DNA from 4 places in the Streptomyces sp. NPDC057565 genome. Region 4 is predicted to be linked to each of the others. Evidence: riboswitches for the same ligand, from Rfam matches in the RefSeq annotation. Region 4 holds a riboswitch; each other region holds the start of a gene.
What was found. Region 4 has a riboswitch for cyclic di-AMP ahead of ACFU8W_RS28165 (C40 family peptidase). Riboswitches for the same ligand answer to the same signal wherever they lie in the genome.
Positions count from the first base shown of each region.

Region 1: linked by a shared signal. The riboswitch ahead of ACFU8W_RS00040 (peptidoglycan DD-metalloendopeptidase family protein) and the one ahead of ACFU8W_RS28165 (C40 family peptidase) in region 4 are both predicted to bind cyclic di-AMP.
Region 2: linked by a shared signal. The riboswitch ahead of ACFU8W_RS19975 (transglycosylase family protein) and the one ahead of ACFU8W_RS28165 (C40 family peptidase) in region 4 are both predicted to bind cyclic di-AMP.
Region 3: linked by a shared signal. The riboswitch ahead of ACFU8W_RS02645 (transglycosylase SLT domain-containing protein) and the one ahead of ACFU8W_RS28165 (C40 family peptidase) in region 4 are both predicted to bind cyclic di-AMP.

Region 1 covers NZ_JBHVFU010000001.1:5,440-9,486, forward strand. The annotation lists gene ACFU8W_RS00035 (alpha-galactosidase) at 1-2,040, shown strand, start outside; cyclic di-AMP (ydaO/yuaA leader) riboswitch at 2,327-2,480, shown strand; gene ACFU8W_RS00040 (peptidoglycan DD-metalloendopeptidase family protein) at 2,484-3,389, shown strand; gene ACFU8W_RS00045 (SGNH/GDSL hydrolase family protein) at 3,556-4,047, shown strand, end outside.
Region 2 covers NZ_JBHVFU010000009.1:175,012-179,058, forward strand. The annotation lists gene ACFU8W_RS19965 (cytochrome P450) at 1-279, shown strand, start outside; gene ACFU8W_RS19970 (transglycosylase family protein) at 385-1,260, shown strand; cyclic di-AMP (ydaO/yuaA leader) riboswitch at 1,561-1,732, shown strand; gene ACFU8W_RS19975 (transglycosylase family protein) at 1,736-2,464, shown strand; gene eno (phosphopyruvate hydratase) at 2,764-4,044, shown strand.
Region 3 covers NZ_JBHVFU010000001.1:647,995-652,041, forward strand. The annotation lists gene ACFU8W_RS02635 (UBP-type zinc finger domain-containing protein) at 1-58, shown strand, start outside; gene ACFU8W_RS02640 (DUF5996 family protein) at 70-1,023, opposite strand; cyclic di-AMP (ydaO/yuaA leader) riboswitch at 1,600-1,785, shown strand; gene ACFU8W_RS02645 (transglycosylase SLT domain-containing protein) at 1,790-2,557, shown strand; gene ACFU8W_RS02650 (GMC oxidoreductase) at 2,796-4,047, shown strand, end outside.
Region 4 covers NZ_JBHVFU010000019.1:35,179-39,225, forward strand. The annotation lists gene ACFU8W_RS28150 (ATP-binding protein) at 104-535, shown strand; gene ACFU8W_RS28155 (LysR family transcriptional regulator) at 558-1,475, opposite strand; gene ACFU8W_RS28160 (LysE family translocator) at 1,548-2,189, shown strand; gene ACFU8W_RS28165 (C40 family peptidase) at 2,231-2,704, opposite strand; cyclic di-AMP (ydaO/yuaA leader) riboswitch at 2,708-2,893, opposite strand; gene ACFU8W_RS28170 (hypothetical protein) at 3,209-3,517, opposite strand; gene ACFU8W_RS28175 (ATP-dependent Clp protease proteolytic subunit) at 3,525-4,047, opposite strand, start outside.

The DNA of each region.
Region 1 (4,047 bases), on a different contig from region 4:
CACCTCACCGACCGGGACCAACTGCTGCATCTGCACTGGGGGCCACGGATCTCCCTCGCGGCCGCCGAGGCCCTCGCCGCCGCGCCCGAGCCGCCCTTCCGGGGCTTCGAGTCGCAGCTGGACGGCCGCGAGGAGTACCCGGTCGAGGGCGGCCCCCGCTTCGTCCGGCCGGCTCTCTCCGTACGCACCCCCGAAGTCCGTGGCACCGAATGGGTGTTCGCCGGGGCCGCCGTGGACGGCGACGAACTCCGTATCGCGTTCTCTGACTCCGTGCAGTGGCTCGCGCTCACCCTGCACTACCGGATGCGGGACGACTCCGATGTCATCGAGCGCTGGGCCACCGTCACCCACACCGGTCCTGACGGTCCGCCGCTGGAGCTGCTGCGCGCCGACGCGGCGGCCTGGGCGCTGCCCGCCCGCGACAGCTGGCGGCTGAGCCAGCTGCACGGCCGCTGGGCGGCTGAGACACAGCTCGTGCGGTCGGAGCTGACGTACGGCGAGAAGGTCCTCTCCAGTCGGCGCGGCCACACCGGACACCAGTTCCTGCCATGGGTCGCGCTCGACGCGGACGGCGCCGCCACCGAGGAGGACGGCGAGGTGTACGGCTGCGCGCTCGGCTGGTCCGGCTCGTGGCGGATCGCGGTGCAGCAGCTCCCCGACGGGCTCGTGCAGATCACCGGAGGCGCCGGATACGACGACTCCGGGCTGCTTCGGCTGGCACAGGGGGAGACGTACACCACACCGGTGTTCGCCGGTCTGTGGAGCGCCGAAGGGTTCGGCGGGGCGAGCCGGGCCTGGCACGCCTGGCAACTGGCCCATGTCGTCCCGGACGCCGAGAGCCTGCGGCCGGTGCTCTACAACTCCTGGGAGGCGACCGGCTTCGACATCGTGGAGGACCAGCAGCGCGCCCTCGCCGAGCGTGCCGCCGCGATGGGCGTCGAGTTGTTCGTCGTGGACGACGCGTGGTTCGGGCAGCGCACCAGCGACCGGGCCGGACCAGGCGACTGGACCCCCAACCCCGAGCGATTTCCCGGCGGGCTGAAGCCGCTCGCCGACGAAGTGCACGGACTCGGCATGCAGTTCGGCATTTGGGTCGAGCCGGAGATGGTGAACGCCGACAGTGATCTGTATCGCGCGCACCCCGACTGGGTGCAGCACTTCCCCGGGCGGACCCGGACCGAATTCCGTCATCAGCTGGTGCTCAATCTGGCCCGGACCGATGTGCAGAATCATCTGTGGGAGCAGCTCGACACGCTGCTCTCCAGCGCCCCGATCGACTATGTGAAATGGGACTTCAACCGCTGCTTCACCGATGCGGGCTGGCCGGGCGAGGACTATCCGCAGAAGCTCTGGATCGCGCATGTGGACGCGCTCTACGCGCTGATCGACCGACTGCGGGCCGCCCACCCCGGCGTCGCCTTCGAGTCCTGCTCGGGCGGCGGCGGCCGGATCGACCTGGGAATCCTCGCCCGTACCGACCAGGTGTGGACCTCCGACAACACCGACCCGCTCGACCGGCTCGCCATCCAGGAGGGCTTCGGGCAGATCCATCCGGCGCGAGTGATGGCCGCCTGGGTCACCGACAGTCCGAATGTCCAGCTCAACAGCAGAACCAGTTCGCTGCGTTTCCGCTTCGTCAGCGCGATGGCCGGGGTGCTCGGGGTCGGCGGGGATCTCACCGAGTGGAGTGACGAGGAGCTGGCCGAGGCGCGGAGCTGGGTGGATCTCTACAAGGAGATCCGTCCCGCGGTGCAGCGCGGCGCGCTGTACCGGCTGCGTGCCCCGCGCGGTGGGCTCAGCGCCGTGCAGTACGTGCACGGCGACGAGGCCGTCGTGCTGATGTGGCTGGAGGCGCAGCGGTACGGGGAGCGGCCGCCGGCCCTGCGGCTGCGCGGGCTCGACCCTGCGGCGACCTACACGGACCTGGACACCGGGGCGGTCCACCACGGTGCCGTGCTGCTGCATCAGGGTCTGCACACCGGGCTGCGGGGGGATCTGGACGCGAAGGTGCTGAGGCTCCGACGTGGCGGACGTCCATGACATGTCCGTATTGCGGCATTTAGTGGAACATGGCCTACTTCTGCGGGAGATGATGCCCTATCCGTGAGCGGGATCATATCCGTGACGGTGTGTGGTGGCGCCACGGATGGGTATTCCGGACGTCGCGCGGAAAGCCAAGATCCGTAATCCACGGAGGGTGACCGGAATTCCGCGCCGATTTCCCTTCGTGGATTCCCTTGAGTAATCGATGGCTTGTTTCCGCCGTCCTCGCTCGCCTACGGTCACCCTCAATCCGGACGGACCGCCCAATCCTGCCGCCGCCCGGAATTCGCACCCACCCACGTGTGGCAGGAGCGGGGGAACCAGGTAAGCCGCCGCCCGGAGAGATCCGGCCGGCTCGGGGTGAAGTCGCGAACCGCGACCGGGCATCTCCAGCCCGAACCCGACAGCTCACCTCGTAGGCGCCGGAGAGGAAATTCTTCATGCCCACATCGGGTAAGCATCGCCGTACCAAGTCCAGCACGATCGCCCGTGGCGTCGCCGCCGTCGGCGCCGGTGGGGCCGTCATCGCCCTTCCGCTGCTCGGCGCCACCGGTGCCCACGCCGCGGAGCAGGCCGCGCCCACCGCGCAGTCGGCAGCCACGCACGTCGCCGTCGAGGCCGCGCCGGTCGTGAAGAAGCAGGTCGAGACCCGGACGTACTCCGTCGTCGCCGGTGACTACCTGTCGAAGATCGCCGCCGAGCAGCAGGTCAAGGGCGGCTGGCAGAAGCTGTACCAGGACAACCGCGAGGTCGTCGGCGAGAACCCGAGCCTGATCCTCCCGGGCATGAAGCTGACGCTCGGCGGCAAGCCGGCCGGCTCCGCCGCGGCGGACACGCAGTCCGCCCCGGCTCCGTCGACCTCCTCGGCCGACAAGTCCACGTCGCAGTCCAAGGCTTCGGAGTCCGCCAAGACCTCCGCCGCGGCGGTCCAGAGCACCAACTCCGGCTACGTGCACCCGGTCCCGGGCAAGCACACCACCGCCTACCGTGCCTCCGGCGCCAACTGGTCCAGCGGCAGCCACACGGGTATCGACTTCCCGGTCGCCACCGGCACCAGTGTGAAGGCGATCACCTCCGGCACCGTCGTCACCGCCGGCTGGGGTGGCGCGTACGGCAACCAGGTCGTCATCAAGCACGCCGACGGCCGCTACTCGCAGTACGGCCACATGTCCTCGCTCTCCGTCTCGGCGGGCCAGACCGTGACCGCCGGCCAGCAGGTCGGCCTCTCCGGCGCGACCGGCAACGCCACCGGCCCGCACCTGCACTTCGAGGTCCGCACCGGCCCGGCGTACGGGTCGGACATCGACCCGATCGCCTACCTGGCCTCGCACGGGATCTACGTCTGATCCACGGCTGATCCGGTCGGCTCGGTGAAGGGGCGGTGCGCGGCGGCGCACCGCCCCTTCACTTATTCCCCCTTTACCAAAACCTGACCGGGTGGTCTATCTCACCACCCGTCAACCCTTTATTACGGTCGCGTAGGTCACATTCGGCGGTGCAGGATATGCGCTTGTGGCAGACGATTCGAGAAACAATCAACGTGGCGTCATCAACCGGCATGGCGCCATCGGGTCGTACGCAGCGATTGGCGACAGCTTCACCGAGGGAGTCGGAGACCCCGGCCCGGACGGAACCTTCGTCGGCTGGGCGGACCGATTCGCGGTACTTCTCGCGGACCAGCTCCCGGACACCGATGCGGCGACGAGCCCCGAGGGCTCCGCGCACGGAAACTTCCGGTACGCCAATCTCGCCGTACGCGGACGCCTCCTCGACCAGATCGTCGAGGAGCAGGTGCCGCGCGCCAAGGAGCTCGCACCTGATCTGGTGAGCTTCTGCGCGGGCGGCAATGACATCATCCGGCCCGGCACCGACCCGGACGACGTGGCCGAGCGCTTCGAGCGCGCGGTCGCCGAGCTGACCGACTCGGTCGGCACCGTCCTGGTGACCACCGGCTTCGACACCCGCGGCGTTCCCGTACTGCGCCATCTGCGCGGCAAGATCGCC
Region 2 (4,047 bases), on a different contig from region 4:
TTTACGGACCCGGACACGCTGGACCTCGCGCGGCGTGACAATCAGCACCTCGGATACGGGCACGGCATCCATTACTGCCTGGGAGCACCGCTTGCCCGACTGGAGGGGCAGGCTGCCCTGGCCACGCTGCTGAGGCGCCTCCCGGACCTGCGGCTTGCGGTGAAACCTACCGATTTGCGGTGGCGTGGCGGGCTCATCATGCGTGGACTGCGCACGCTCCCGGTGGAGTTCGGTCCCGGCCTGCGGTGCGGTGAAAGTGACACTCTGTCAACCCTGTGACTTTCACGTGATCTGCGCTGCATCGACTTGTGACAAGCGTTCGAGTGCCGCTACGTTCACCGTTCGACTCACCAGTCACTTGTCAGTCACACGGAAGGCAATCCCATGGGCTCCGCGAACGGCAGGCACCGTCGCCCTCGCCAGGCACCCGCGATCGTCGTCGCCGCAGGCGTGACCGGTTCGGCCATCGCCATCCCCCTGCTCGGCGCGGCCGGTGCGCACGCCGCCGACGCCACGACCTGGGACCAGGTCGCAGAGTGCGAGAGCGGCGGCATGTGGAGCGCCGACCTCGGCAACGGCTTCTATGGCGGTCTTCAGTTCTCGCAGGACGACTGGAAGGCGTACGGCGGTAAGGCGTACGCCCCGCGCGCCGACCTCGCCAGTCGCGCGCAGCAGATAGCGGTCGCCGAGAAGGTCCTGGACGATCAGGGGCCGAAGGCGTGGCCCAGCTGTGCGGCGATCTCCGGGCTCACGGAGGACGGGTCGTTGCCGGGGGTCGACCCGGGAGTCGTGCCGTCGGCCGAACCGGCGGAGAACGAGGATGAGTCCGGGGCGCCGTCCGCCGAGGCGTCCGCCACGCCTTCGGGCAAGGCGTCTCACAAGCCGTCAGCCACGCCGTCGTCCAAGAAGTCTGATTCACCCGACTCGCACCGAAAGTCTGGCTCGTCCGGCAATGAGACGGGTGGTAAGCACCGCGGTGCGCCGGCCTCCGAGGTGAGCCAGGGCGCGGACAGGGGCGGCGACCGGGACTCGGGTCGGCATGTTTCCCGCGGTAACAGTGAGGGGCGCGACACGCGCGCGGCGGCGACAGGCGGCGATTACACCGTCCGGCCGGGCGACAGCCTCTCGGCGATTGCTGACGCACAGAAGGTTCCCGGTGGATGGCCCGCTCTCTATGAGGCGAACAAGGGTGCGGTCGGCAGTGACCCGGACCTCATCCTGCCTGGCCAGGGTCTCGATCTCGGCGTGAAGTCGAAGTGAGGGCAGTCTGATAAACGGCTAAAAGCACCCCAAAAATCGGGGTAGTTCAGGGGCCTATGTCCGCTTATACGTAAGTGAGACATGGGTCTCTTTGTGTCAACTGGCGTGTCGCGTCTGCCGGGTCTGTCCGCACCGCTCCTCACCTGCGAAAACACTGTGCGATCGGATGCATGTAAGGACTGATTGTCCGTTATGCCCATCTTTGAATGTCGAGGTTGCGTACGTTTACGGTCGGAACCGCTCGCACCGCGGGCCCCGTCGACCGTCACGCCGAATCCTGCCGTCGGTCGAAGGGAACAGACGCGTAAAGCGCCGTAGGCAGGAGCGGGGGACCCAGGTAAGCCGCCGGGCCCGATGGCCGAAAGACCGTCAGGACCGGCTCGGGGTGAAGTCGCGTGCTAGGACATGCGACCGGGCAACTCACTTGGCCCGAACCCGACAGCTCACCTCGTAGGCGTCGGTGAGGAGAAGTTCCATGCTGCTGAACAGCAAGGGCAAGCACCGTCGCCCGTCCAAGGCCGTCCGTGTCGCCACGCTCGCCGGCGTCACCGGTGCCGCCATCGCCGCTCCCCTGATGGGTGCGACCGGTGCCTCCGCAGCCTCCGTCGCCACGTGGGACGCCGTCGCCCAGTGCGAGTCCGGTGGCAACTGGTCCATCAACACCGGCAACGGCTACTACGGCGGCCTGCAGTTCTCGCAGTCCAGCTGGGCCGCCGCCGGTGGTACCCAGTACGCCCCGCGCGCCGACCTGGCCACCAAGGCTCAGCAGATCGCCACCGCCGAGAAGCTTCTTGCCATGCAGGGCCCGGGTGCCTGGGGCTGCGCCGGCGCCGGCGGCCTGAAGAACGACGGTGTCGACCCGGGCGTCGACACCGGCTCCACCGCGAAGCAGAGCGCCCCGGCGCAGGAGTCGAAGCAGGCCGCGCCGAAGCGGGTCGAGCGCACCGAGGCCCCCGCCGCCTCCCGCGCGAACCGCGGTACCGCCCCCAAGGCCGCGACCAAGAAGACCGTCACCACGCCGACCGGCGCGAAGGTCGCCAAGGGCGACGGCGAGTACAAGGTGAAGTCCGGCGACTCTCTCAGCAAGATCGCCGCGCAGCACGAGGTGAAGGGCGGCTGGCAGCAGCTCTTCAAGCTGAACAAGGACATCGTCGAGGACGCCGACCTGATCTACCCGGGTCAGCAGCTCCATCTGACGAAGTAGGACGGGCCTCCGTATCTACGGGCTCCCCGTAGATACGGGCTCTCTCCTCCCCGAGCACCCCGACCCGGCGCGGATTCCCCCGTACGCGCCGGGTCGGGGTTTCTGCCTCAGCGTTCAACTGTTGTCCTTACCGTCCAGTAGAAATCTGGATCTTTGCCCTGCTATGAGTTCCCTTGGGTCCTTTTTCGTCCCAGGAGGCGGGCGGTCGGCGAACCCAGGTGGCCCAGCCGGTTAGGCTCTTGTCGCAAGGCCAAAGCGACCCTGCACAACCAGCGTCATATCCCAGAAGGAGATGCCTCGTGCCGTCCATCGACGTCGTCGTAGCCCGGGAAATCCTCGACTCCCGCGGAAACCCCACGGTCGAGGTCGAGGTCGGCCTCGACGACGGCAGCACGGGCCGTGCTGCTGTTCCGTCCGGCGCCTCCACCGGTGCGTTCGAGGCCATTGAGCTTCGCGACGGTGACCCCAACCGCTACCAGGGCAAGGGCGTCGAGAAGGCCGTCCTCGCCGTGATCGAGCAGATCGGCCCGGAGCTCGTCGGCTACGACGCGACCGAGCAGCGGCTGATCGACCAGGCCATGTTCGACCTGGACGCCACCGAGAACAAGGGCTCGCTCGGCGCCAACGCCATCCTCGGCGTCTCGCTGGCCGTCGCACACGCCGCGTCCGAGGCCTCGGACCTGCCGCTGTTCCGCTACCTCGGTGGCCCGAACGCGCACCTGCTGCCCGTCCCGATGATGAACATCCTCAACGGTGGGTCGCACGCCGACTCCAACGTGGACATCCAGGAGTTCATGATCGCGCCGATCGGCGCGGAGTCCTTCTCCGAGGCCCTGCGCTGGGGCGCCGAGGTCTACCACACGCTGAAGAAGGTCCTGAAGACCAAGGGTCTGTCGACCGGTCTCGGCGACGAGGGCGGCTTCGCGCCGAACCTGGAGTCGAACCGCGCAGCCCTGGACCTCATCCTCGAGGCCATCAAGGAAGCCGGTTACGCCCCGGGCAAGGACATCGCGCTCGCGCTCGACGTCGCCGCCTCGGAGTTCTACAAGGACGGCAAGTACGAGTTCGAGGGCAAGTCCCGCTCGGCCGCCGAGATGACCGAGTACTACGAGGAGCTCGTCTCCGCGTACCCGCTGGTGTCCATCGAGGACCCGCTGTACGAGGACGACTGGGCCGGCTGGAACGTCATCACCCAGAAGCTCGGCGCCAAGGTGCAGATCGTCGGTGACGACCTGTTCGTCACCAACCCGGAGCGCCTGGCCCGCGGCATCGAGGAGGGCTCCGCCAACGCCCTGCTCGTCAAGGTCAACCAGATCGGTTCGCTGACCGAGACCCTGGACGCCGTCGAGCTCGCCCAGCGCAACGGCTTCAAGTGCATGATGTCCCACCGCTCCGGCGAGACCGAGGACGTCACCATCGCCGACCTCGCCGTCGCGGTGAACTGCGGCCAGATCAAGACCGGCGCCCCGGCCCGCTCGGACCGCGTCGCCAAGTACAACCAGCTGCTGCGCATCGAGGAGATCCTCGACGACGCGGCGGTGTACGCGGGCCGCTCCGCGTTCCCGCGCTTCAAGGGCTGATCG
Region 3 (4,047 bases), on a different contig from region 4:
GCCGACCCCGGGTCCCCAGGACAAGGTCCCCGCGGACTGGGAGCAGCAGCTGCACTGAAGCGGCGCTCCTCAGCCACCGGCAGACATACGGGTCCTCAGACACGGATCGGTCATCCCGCCGGGACAGGCGAGACGGCCGATGTCCCAGCCGGCGCGCCCCGCTCCGGCCTGATAGGCGCTTTCGTAGAAGGCGAGTACGGCCGCACGGGGATCGCTCTCGGTGCGGGCCGCGTCGTACGGCAGCACCGCCAGATGGCTGCCGCCACGATCCACCCACTGCGCCGACACCGGAGTGAGCGGTTCCTCCGCCAACTGCGCCGGTTCGGGAGCGGTGTACGAGTAGAACGCGGGCGCGGCGAACTTGTCGTCACCGAACCAGAAACCGAAGCTGATCACTTCTTGGGAGTAGGCCTCCCGCGTCACCGGGTCGATCTGGTGGGGCTGGTCGATCTGACGCTCCGAAAATCGGGTGTGGGCGATATCGAAGGTGTGCCAGAAATGGTGCACGGGACTGACTTTCCCCGAAAACCGCGCCGCGAATTCCTCCAGTACCAGTGCCACTTGACTGAGAACCTGCCAATACCGGTTGGCGTGTTCGGGATCGTATGCCGCGTGCTGGGTGTCCTCGGCGAACGGCCGGTCGGCGTCGGGCAGATCGAATGGCTTGGGCACGTTGATATCCACCTTGATGCCCAGCGCTTCCAGGGCGGCCATGACCTTCTTGTGGAAGGACGCCACGGACTGGCCCGAAAGCGGGAACGAGACCGTCACGCCGTCCAGTCTTGTGATGACGAGGCGATGGCCGACGAAGTCGAAGTCCACCGTGAAAATCGGGTTGCCGTCGATCTGCCCCATGGGGCGGGTGGTGATACCGCGGCCAGTGAGGTGAAACGGAACGTTCCACCAGTGATTGCGTCGGACACTGGCCGCGAGACGGATCTTTCCGACGACCTGCGCGAAGCGGTGGAGCGTCTCTTTGGTGTCACGCCACTCGGCGAGCGGCATGGGCGGGAACAGCTCCATCGCCATCACTTCTTTCGTGCTGCCGGACGGTCCCGGTGGGCGGGCAGGGCGTTCTTCCGCACCATCATGGCCATGCCGAAGGCGTACGGCACCTCGTGCCGCCGTCGTGGTGTCGTTCGTGTGAACCTGCGCGACCTGGCCGGGGCGGGCGGCCACTCGTGCGCCGCAGTCGACGCAGACGCGTGACGCGCGACTGCTCCCGGGCGCCTCCCCGGAGGCGCCCTTCCCGACGAGTCGGAGGCCCGAGTGCCTGCCCGCCGACGCCAATATCTGCTGAATGTCGCAATTTTGGCGATTAGGGGAAGCCGCTCGGCTGTCTGGATGCATGCGCAACCCTCACGAGTCGAGGCCTTGCGTGATGGGCAAATCGCCCTTTTCGGACTGAGTGGTGAGAGTCACCTTTCGGGCGCGCGGACGCAGCGGCGTGCCGCTCGGTTCCCTGCTGCGCCAAGAAAGTTGGCTTCGTGGGTCGGGGTGGATCGGGAGAAATTCCGCGACTCGATCTTGTAAATGAATTGTGATCGAGAAATGGGGGCTTGTTCAGGTCGGAGTTTCTCGCCTACGGTCACCGTCAATCCGGATGGAACGCCGAATCCTGCCGCCGTCCGGGAACCCGACCATTCACGTACGGCAGGAGCGGGGGACCCAGGCAAGCCGCCGATCCGGTATCCGGAACGGCTAGGGGTGAAGTCGTATTCCCATACGGCAAGGCAACTCCAGCCTCAACCCGACAGCTCACCTCGTAGGCGACGGAGAGGAATGCGCCATGCCCGCAATGGGTAACCACCGTCGTCGTAAGTCCGGTTCGCTGACTCGCGGAATCATTGCCGTGAGCACGGGCGGAGCCGCTCTGGCTCTTCCGATGATCGGGGCCACCGTTGCCTCGGCAGCGCCGGCGCAGCCTGTCACAGCCGTCGCCAAGACGGTGGCGCCCGCTGCCGCCCCCGCCAAGCCGACTGCAGTGCGGGCGGCTACGCCCTCCACCTATTCCGTGATAGCCGGTGACACCCTTTACAAGATCGCCCTGAGTCAGTCCGTGAGCGGCGGCTGGCAGCAGCTGTACAAGGACAATCGAGCGGTCATCGGAGCCGACCCCGGCGTGATCCACCCGGGCCAGAAGCTCACCATCGGCGCCAAGGCCGCGCCCGCGGCAGTCGAGTCCACGACGGCCGCGAGCACCGCTGCTGCGGTCACCCCCAAGCCCACGACGTACACGAACGACCTCGACGGCTGGATCAAGGAGTCGCTGGCCGTCATGGCCAAGCACGGCATCCCCGGCAGCTACGACGGCATCCACCGCAACATCATGCGCGAGTCCTCGGGCAACCCCCGGGCCATCAACAACTGGGACTCGAACGCAGCCAAGGGCACGCCGTCCAAGGGGCTCCTGCAGGTCATCGACCCCACCTTCCGGGCCTACCACGTGCCCGGTACGTCGATGGACCCCTACGACCCGGTCGCCAACATCACGGCCGCGTGCAACTACGCCGCCGCCAAGTACGGCTCGATCGACAACGTCTTCGGGGCCTACTGACCCCCGATTGCGTCGATTCGGGAATGACGGGTGGCGAGGGTCCGATGGGGCTTCGCCACCCGTTCCCGTCGGTCCTGTCCTCCTGCCGCGCGGTCCAGGGTGACGCGTGACGTTGCGTGTCCGGGTCGCTCGATCGGGTGCAGGTTACCCGCAGGTATGTAGTGACTTGACACGCAAACAGCAGTAGAACCAGTTTCACTCTTAAGAGAGTGAGGCGTGTCACATGAGTGACTCTACCATGCGTGATGCAGGCCCCAAGGGCGTTTCGCGTCGAAGATTCATCACAGGAACTGGTTCTATTTTAGGAGCCGTGGCCCTCGCGGGTCACGCCATCCCGGCCCAGGCCGGGGTCCGCTCCGCAGCCGCTCCGATCGACTCCGGGGCCCATGTCCCGGCCCTCGTGATCGGCACCGGATACGGCGGCTCCGTCGCCGCGCTGCGTCTCGCCCAGGCAGGCGTCGACGTGCACATGATCGAAATGGGCATGGCCTGGGACACCCCCGGCCCGGACGGCAAGATCTTCGCCAACACGACCTCCCCGGACAGTCGGTCGTACTGGCTCCGCACCAGGACCAAGCAGCCGCTCAGCAACTTCCTCGGCTTCCCCATCGACAAGAACATCACCCGCAACACGGGGATCCTCGACGCCGAGGAGTTCAGCGGGATCACCGTCTACCAGGGCCGCGGTGTCGGTGGCGGCTCGCTGGTCAACGGCGGGATGGCGGTCACCCCCAAGCGCGAGAACTTCGGAGCCGTCCTCCCGTCGGTGGACGCCGACGAGATGTACGGCATCTACTACCCGCGCGCCAATGCCGGGCTCGGGGCCGGCACCATCGATCCGGCCTGGTTCGACACCGCCGCGTGCTACCAGTACGCCCGGGTCGGCCGTAAGCAGGCCGAACGTGCCGGCTTCCCGTTCGTCTTCGTGCCCACCGTGTACGACTGGGACTACATGAGGCAGGAAGAGGCCGGAACCGTCCCCAGGTCGGCGCTGGCCGGCGAGATCCTCTACGGCAACAACTACGGCAAGAAATCGCTGCAGAAGACGTACCTCGACCGGATCAGAGCCACCGGCAGGGTCGCCATCTCGCCGCTGCACAAGGTCACTTCGGTCGCCCCGGCGGCAGGTGGCGGCTACACGGTCGTCATCGACCAGATCGACACCGGCGGTGTCACCACGGCCACCAAGACGGTGACCGCCGACCGGGTGTTCTTCGCGGCCGGCAGCGTGGGCACCAGCAAGCTGCTGGTCAAGCTGAAGGCCACCGGCGCGCTCCCCGGCCTGAACAACGAGATCGGCAAAGGGTGGGGCGACAACGGCAACGTCATGTGCGGCCGGGCCAATCACCTGTGGGACCCGACCGGCAGCCTTCAGGCGTCCATTCCCACGGGCGGCATCGACAACTGGGCCGCCGGTGGCGCGTTCGCCGAGGTTGCGCCACTGCCCACCGGGATCGAGACATACGCCTCGTTCTACCTCTCCATCACCA
Region 4 (4,047 bases):
TCGTTGGATTGCCGTCACAGCGGGCAGCATCAGTGGCAATCTGGCGCGAAGCGCATCCCGGACCGGTCGTGGGTCGGTCCGGGCAGGAAAGGGACGGCTCGCCATGGCAGACCATCAAGAAGCACGTGTCACTCTGCCCAGCGAGCCGGTCTCGGTCCCCGCAGCCCGGAGATACGTTGCCCGGGTGCTCGCCGATTGGGGACTGCCCGATGACACCGAGACCGCCGACACCATTCGGCTCATCGTCTCGGAACTCGTGACCAACGCCGTCCAGCACACCTTCGGTCAGTCGCCCACCTTCACCGTGGACCTCCGGCTGGAGCGTGAGGAGCAGCTGCACGTCGGGGTGACGGACAGTCACCCCCGTCGGCCCCGGCGCCTGCCCGCCGCCGTGCAGCAGGACAACGGCCGCGGCATGGTGATCATCCGCTGTCTGGCCAAGGAGTGCGGCGGACGTCTCAGGGTCACGCCCACCAGCGAGGGAGGCAAGACCGTCTGGATCGCGCTCCCGTGGACCGCACCCGCCCAGACCTGACTGCCCGAGCGGGCGGCGCACGTCACTGCACCGACGTCGCCCGCCCGAAGCCGCCGCGCAGCAGTGCGCACAGCGTCGCCGCCGCTCCGCTCGCGCGCTCGCCGTGGTGCACCACTGAGATCGTCCGCCGGAACGCCGCGGGTTCCAGCCGCCGCACGGACAGTGGAGTCGGCGACATCGCGGCGACCATCTCCGGCACCACCGCCATCCCGATCCCCGCGCTGACCAGGGCGCACACCAGGGCATAGCCGGGCGACTCGCAGACCACCGCGGGCGTCGCCCCCACCTCGGCCAGGGCGTTCTCCACCCCGCGGCGGGGCGGATGGGCCGGTGCGCTGCTGATCAGCGGCCGGCCTGCCAGCTCCGTCACCGGCAGCCGTCCTGTGCCCTCGGACAGCACCTGGCCGACCGCAGTGATCAGCACCAGCTCCTCGACCAGCAGCGGCTCCACGCAGACCCCGGACGGCACCGGCGCCGCGGGCCCCGGCTCGTACGCATGGGTCAGCGCCAGATCGACCTCGCCCGAGGCGACGGCGGCGATCCCCCCGGGCGGTTCGTAGTCCGTGACGGACAGCTCCACATCCGGGTGGGCGCGCCGGAACGCACTCAGTACCGGCGGCAGCAGATGGATACCCGCCGTGGTGAACGTGCCGACCCGGAGGCGTCCGCCGGAGAGCCCGGCCAGTCGGCTCAGTTCGTGGCGCGCACGGTCCATCTCGTCGAGGACCCGCCGGGCGCGTACGACCAGCAGCTCGCCCGCGGCCGTCAGCCGGGCGCCACGGTGGTGGCGCACCAGCAGCGCGGCGCCCGCCTCCCGCTCCAGCTTGGCCAGCTGCTGGGAGAGTGCGGGCGCGGTGTAGCCGAGGCGGGCGGCGGCGCGTGTGATCGAACCGGCCTCGGCGACAGCCACCAGCGCCGCGAGCCGCGTCGGGTCGAACATTAAGCGTTCCTTTTGGCAGACCCAGAAGATTGCAAGTACATGCTGAAGGCTACGTCGGTCCATGGTGGACCCATGGACGGACAACTCATCGCCTTCATCGGGGTCGCCGCAGGGATGGTGGCGCTGCCGGGCGCGGACTTCACGGTGGTCGTACGGAACGCACTCGCCTCGCGTGCGGCCGGGGTGGCCACGGCGCTGGGGGTTGCCGGGGGACTGCTCATCCACACCGCGCTCGCCGTCGCCGGGCTCGCGGCGGTCCTGGTCACCGTGCCCGTCCTGTTCCGCACGGTGCAGCTGCTCGGCGGGGCGTACGTCCTCTATCTGGGAATCAGCGGCGTGCACGCGGCACGACGCCGCGCCAGGGATGCGGGCGTGGACACGGGAGTGGACGGAGGGCCGACGGCGACCAGCACGCGGCGCGCCCTGCGACAGGGCTTTCTGACCAACGCTCTGAACCCCAAGGCGCCCGTGCTCTTCCTGAGCCTGCTGCCGCAATTCGTCCCTGACGGGCAGCCGCCCCTCCCCAGGACCCTGCTGCTGGCCACCGTCGTCGTGCTGCTCGCGCTGATCTGGTTCCCGTCCGTGGCGCTCCTGGTGGACCGCCTGGGCCGGTGGCTGCGCCGGCCGCGTACCGCCCGCGCCATCGAGGGCGGCAGCGGCGCGGCGCTCACCGCGCTGGGGCTGGTCCTGGTGACCGGACCCCTGGTGCACTGAAGCACGTGGTGAATGGGGGAGCCGGAGGAGAATCGGAGGGATCAGCGAACTCGTCCGTACCAGACGCTCCTCGTCCAGATCTTCTCCAGCCGCACGACGGAACCGGTCTTCGGGGAGTGCCAGATCTTCCCCTTGCCGGCGTAGATGCCGACGTGGTAGACGCTGCGTCCCCAGTGGAAGAAGACCAGATCGCCACGTTTCCGCTTCGACGCCGAGATGTGGCGGGTCTTGTTGTACTGCTGCTGGGCCGTGCGTGGGAGCCTCTTGCCCACCTTCTTGAACGCATACAGCATCAGCCCGGAACAGTCGAAACCGTGGGGGCCGGTGGCCCCGTACCGGTACGGCGATCCTTTCTTCGACGCGGCGATCTTGAGCGCCGTGGTCGCATGCGTCGCGGCCTGGGCGTCGGTCACGGCGCCGGGGACGATCATGGAGCCGCCGACGGCGGCGAGCGTCAGAACCGTGGCCGTACCGGCCCGGGCGCTCAGAAACGGGACATGAACCTGCGCAGTCATGCGCAACCCTTCGTCAGCCGCCTGTGAAGGATGACCTGTCGGGTTCGGGCTGGCGAAGTTGCCCGGCCGCGCGATGCGGCTTCACCCCGAGGGTCGACCGGATGCCGGTCGACCCGTTGTGCTCGGGTCCTCCACTCCTGCCGATCCACTTCTGTCGACCAGTCATCCGGGCGGCGGCAGGACTCGGCGTCCGCCCGGACCGCCTCGCCGTGGTGGCGGGGGCTTGTCGTCCCACGGATCCTGACTCACCGACTGCCGGATTTCCGAACTAAAACAGCGATATGCGAAGTTCACTACCAATCGTCTATTTGGGTGAGCGAGGGGTGATGTGTGTACTCGTCAGGCTGTCTCGACCGGTCCCGTACCAGCGGCGGAACGGCATATTTCGCTCCCCGTCCACGTCGGCGGCGCAAGTCGAGTTGTCCCTCTCGCGGGGGATTCCTTGCGCCGGACGAGCGAGAAAAATTGATCAGCGTGCCGGGCGTGTCGCCCATGGAGAGATGATCAACTCATCGGGGCCGGGGGCACGGTGACCCGTCCGGCCCGCCGTTCCCCGTCCAACACGCGCAGTGCCCGTGCCAACGTGGCGGCGTGGATCTGTGCTTCACCCCGCTCGTGCATCAAGGTGAGCGCGTCCCGCAGGGCGCCCGACCGCGAGGCGAGTGCCTGGGCCGCGCGCAGCGCGCCGTAGGTGTCGCTGCCGCGGGCCGGGTTGATCCGGCCCAGCTGGTCGAGCACTTCCAGGTAGCAGTCGATGAACTCGGCCTCGGCGTGCGTCAGTGCGGGCAGCGGTGGGAGGTGGGGCGGCTGCATCGGCGGTTCACCTCACGCTGTTCGGCGGGAGCGACGCCTTGCGGTTCTCCAGGACGTGGTCCACCAGCCCGTACGCCTTGGCTCCGGCGGCGTCGAGGATCAGGTCGCGCTCGAAGTCGGCGGCGATCCGTTCGGCGCTGCGGCCGGTGTGGCGGGCCAGCACACGGGTGAGCAGCTCACGGACGCGGACCAGTTCCCGCGCCTCGATCTCCAGATCGGACGGTTGGCCCTGAACCGGCTCCGGGAGCTCGGGCTGCTGGACGACGACCCTGGCCCCGGGCAGGGCGTGCCGTCGGCCGGGAGCGCCCGCGGCGAGCAGGACCGCCGCGCTGGAACCGGCCTGGCCGAGGCAGAACGTCTCCACCTCGCAGGTGAGGTAGTCCATCGTGTCGTAGATGGCGGACATGGCACCGAACGAGCCGCCGGGGGAGTTGATGTAGAGCGAGATGGGTCGCTCGGGCGCGGCGTGCTCCAGATACATGAACTGCGCGATCAGGTCGTTGGCGGCGGTGTCGTCGACCGGGGTGCCG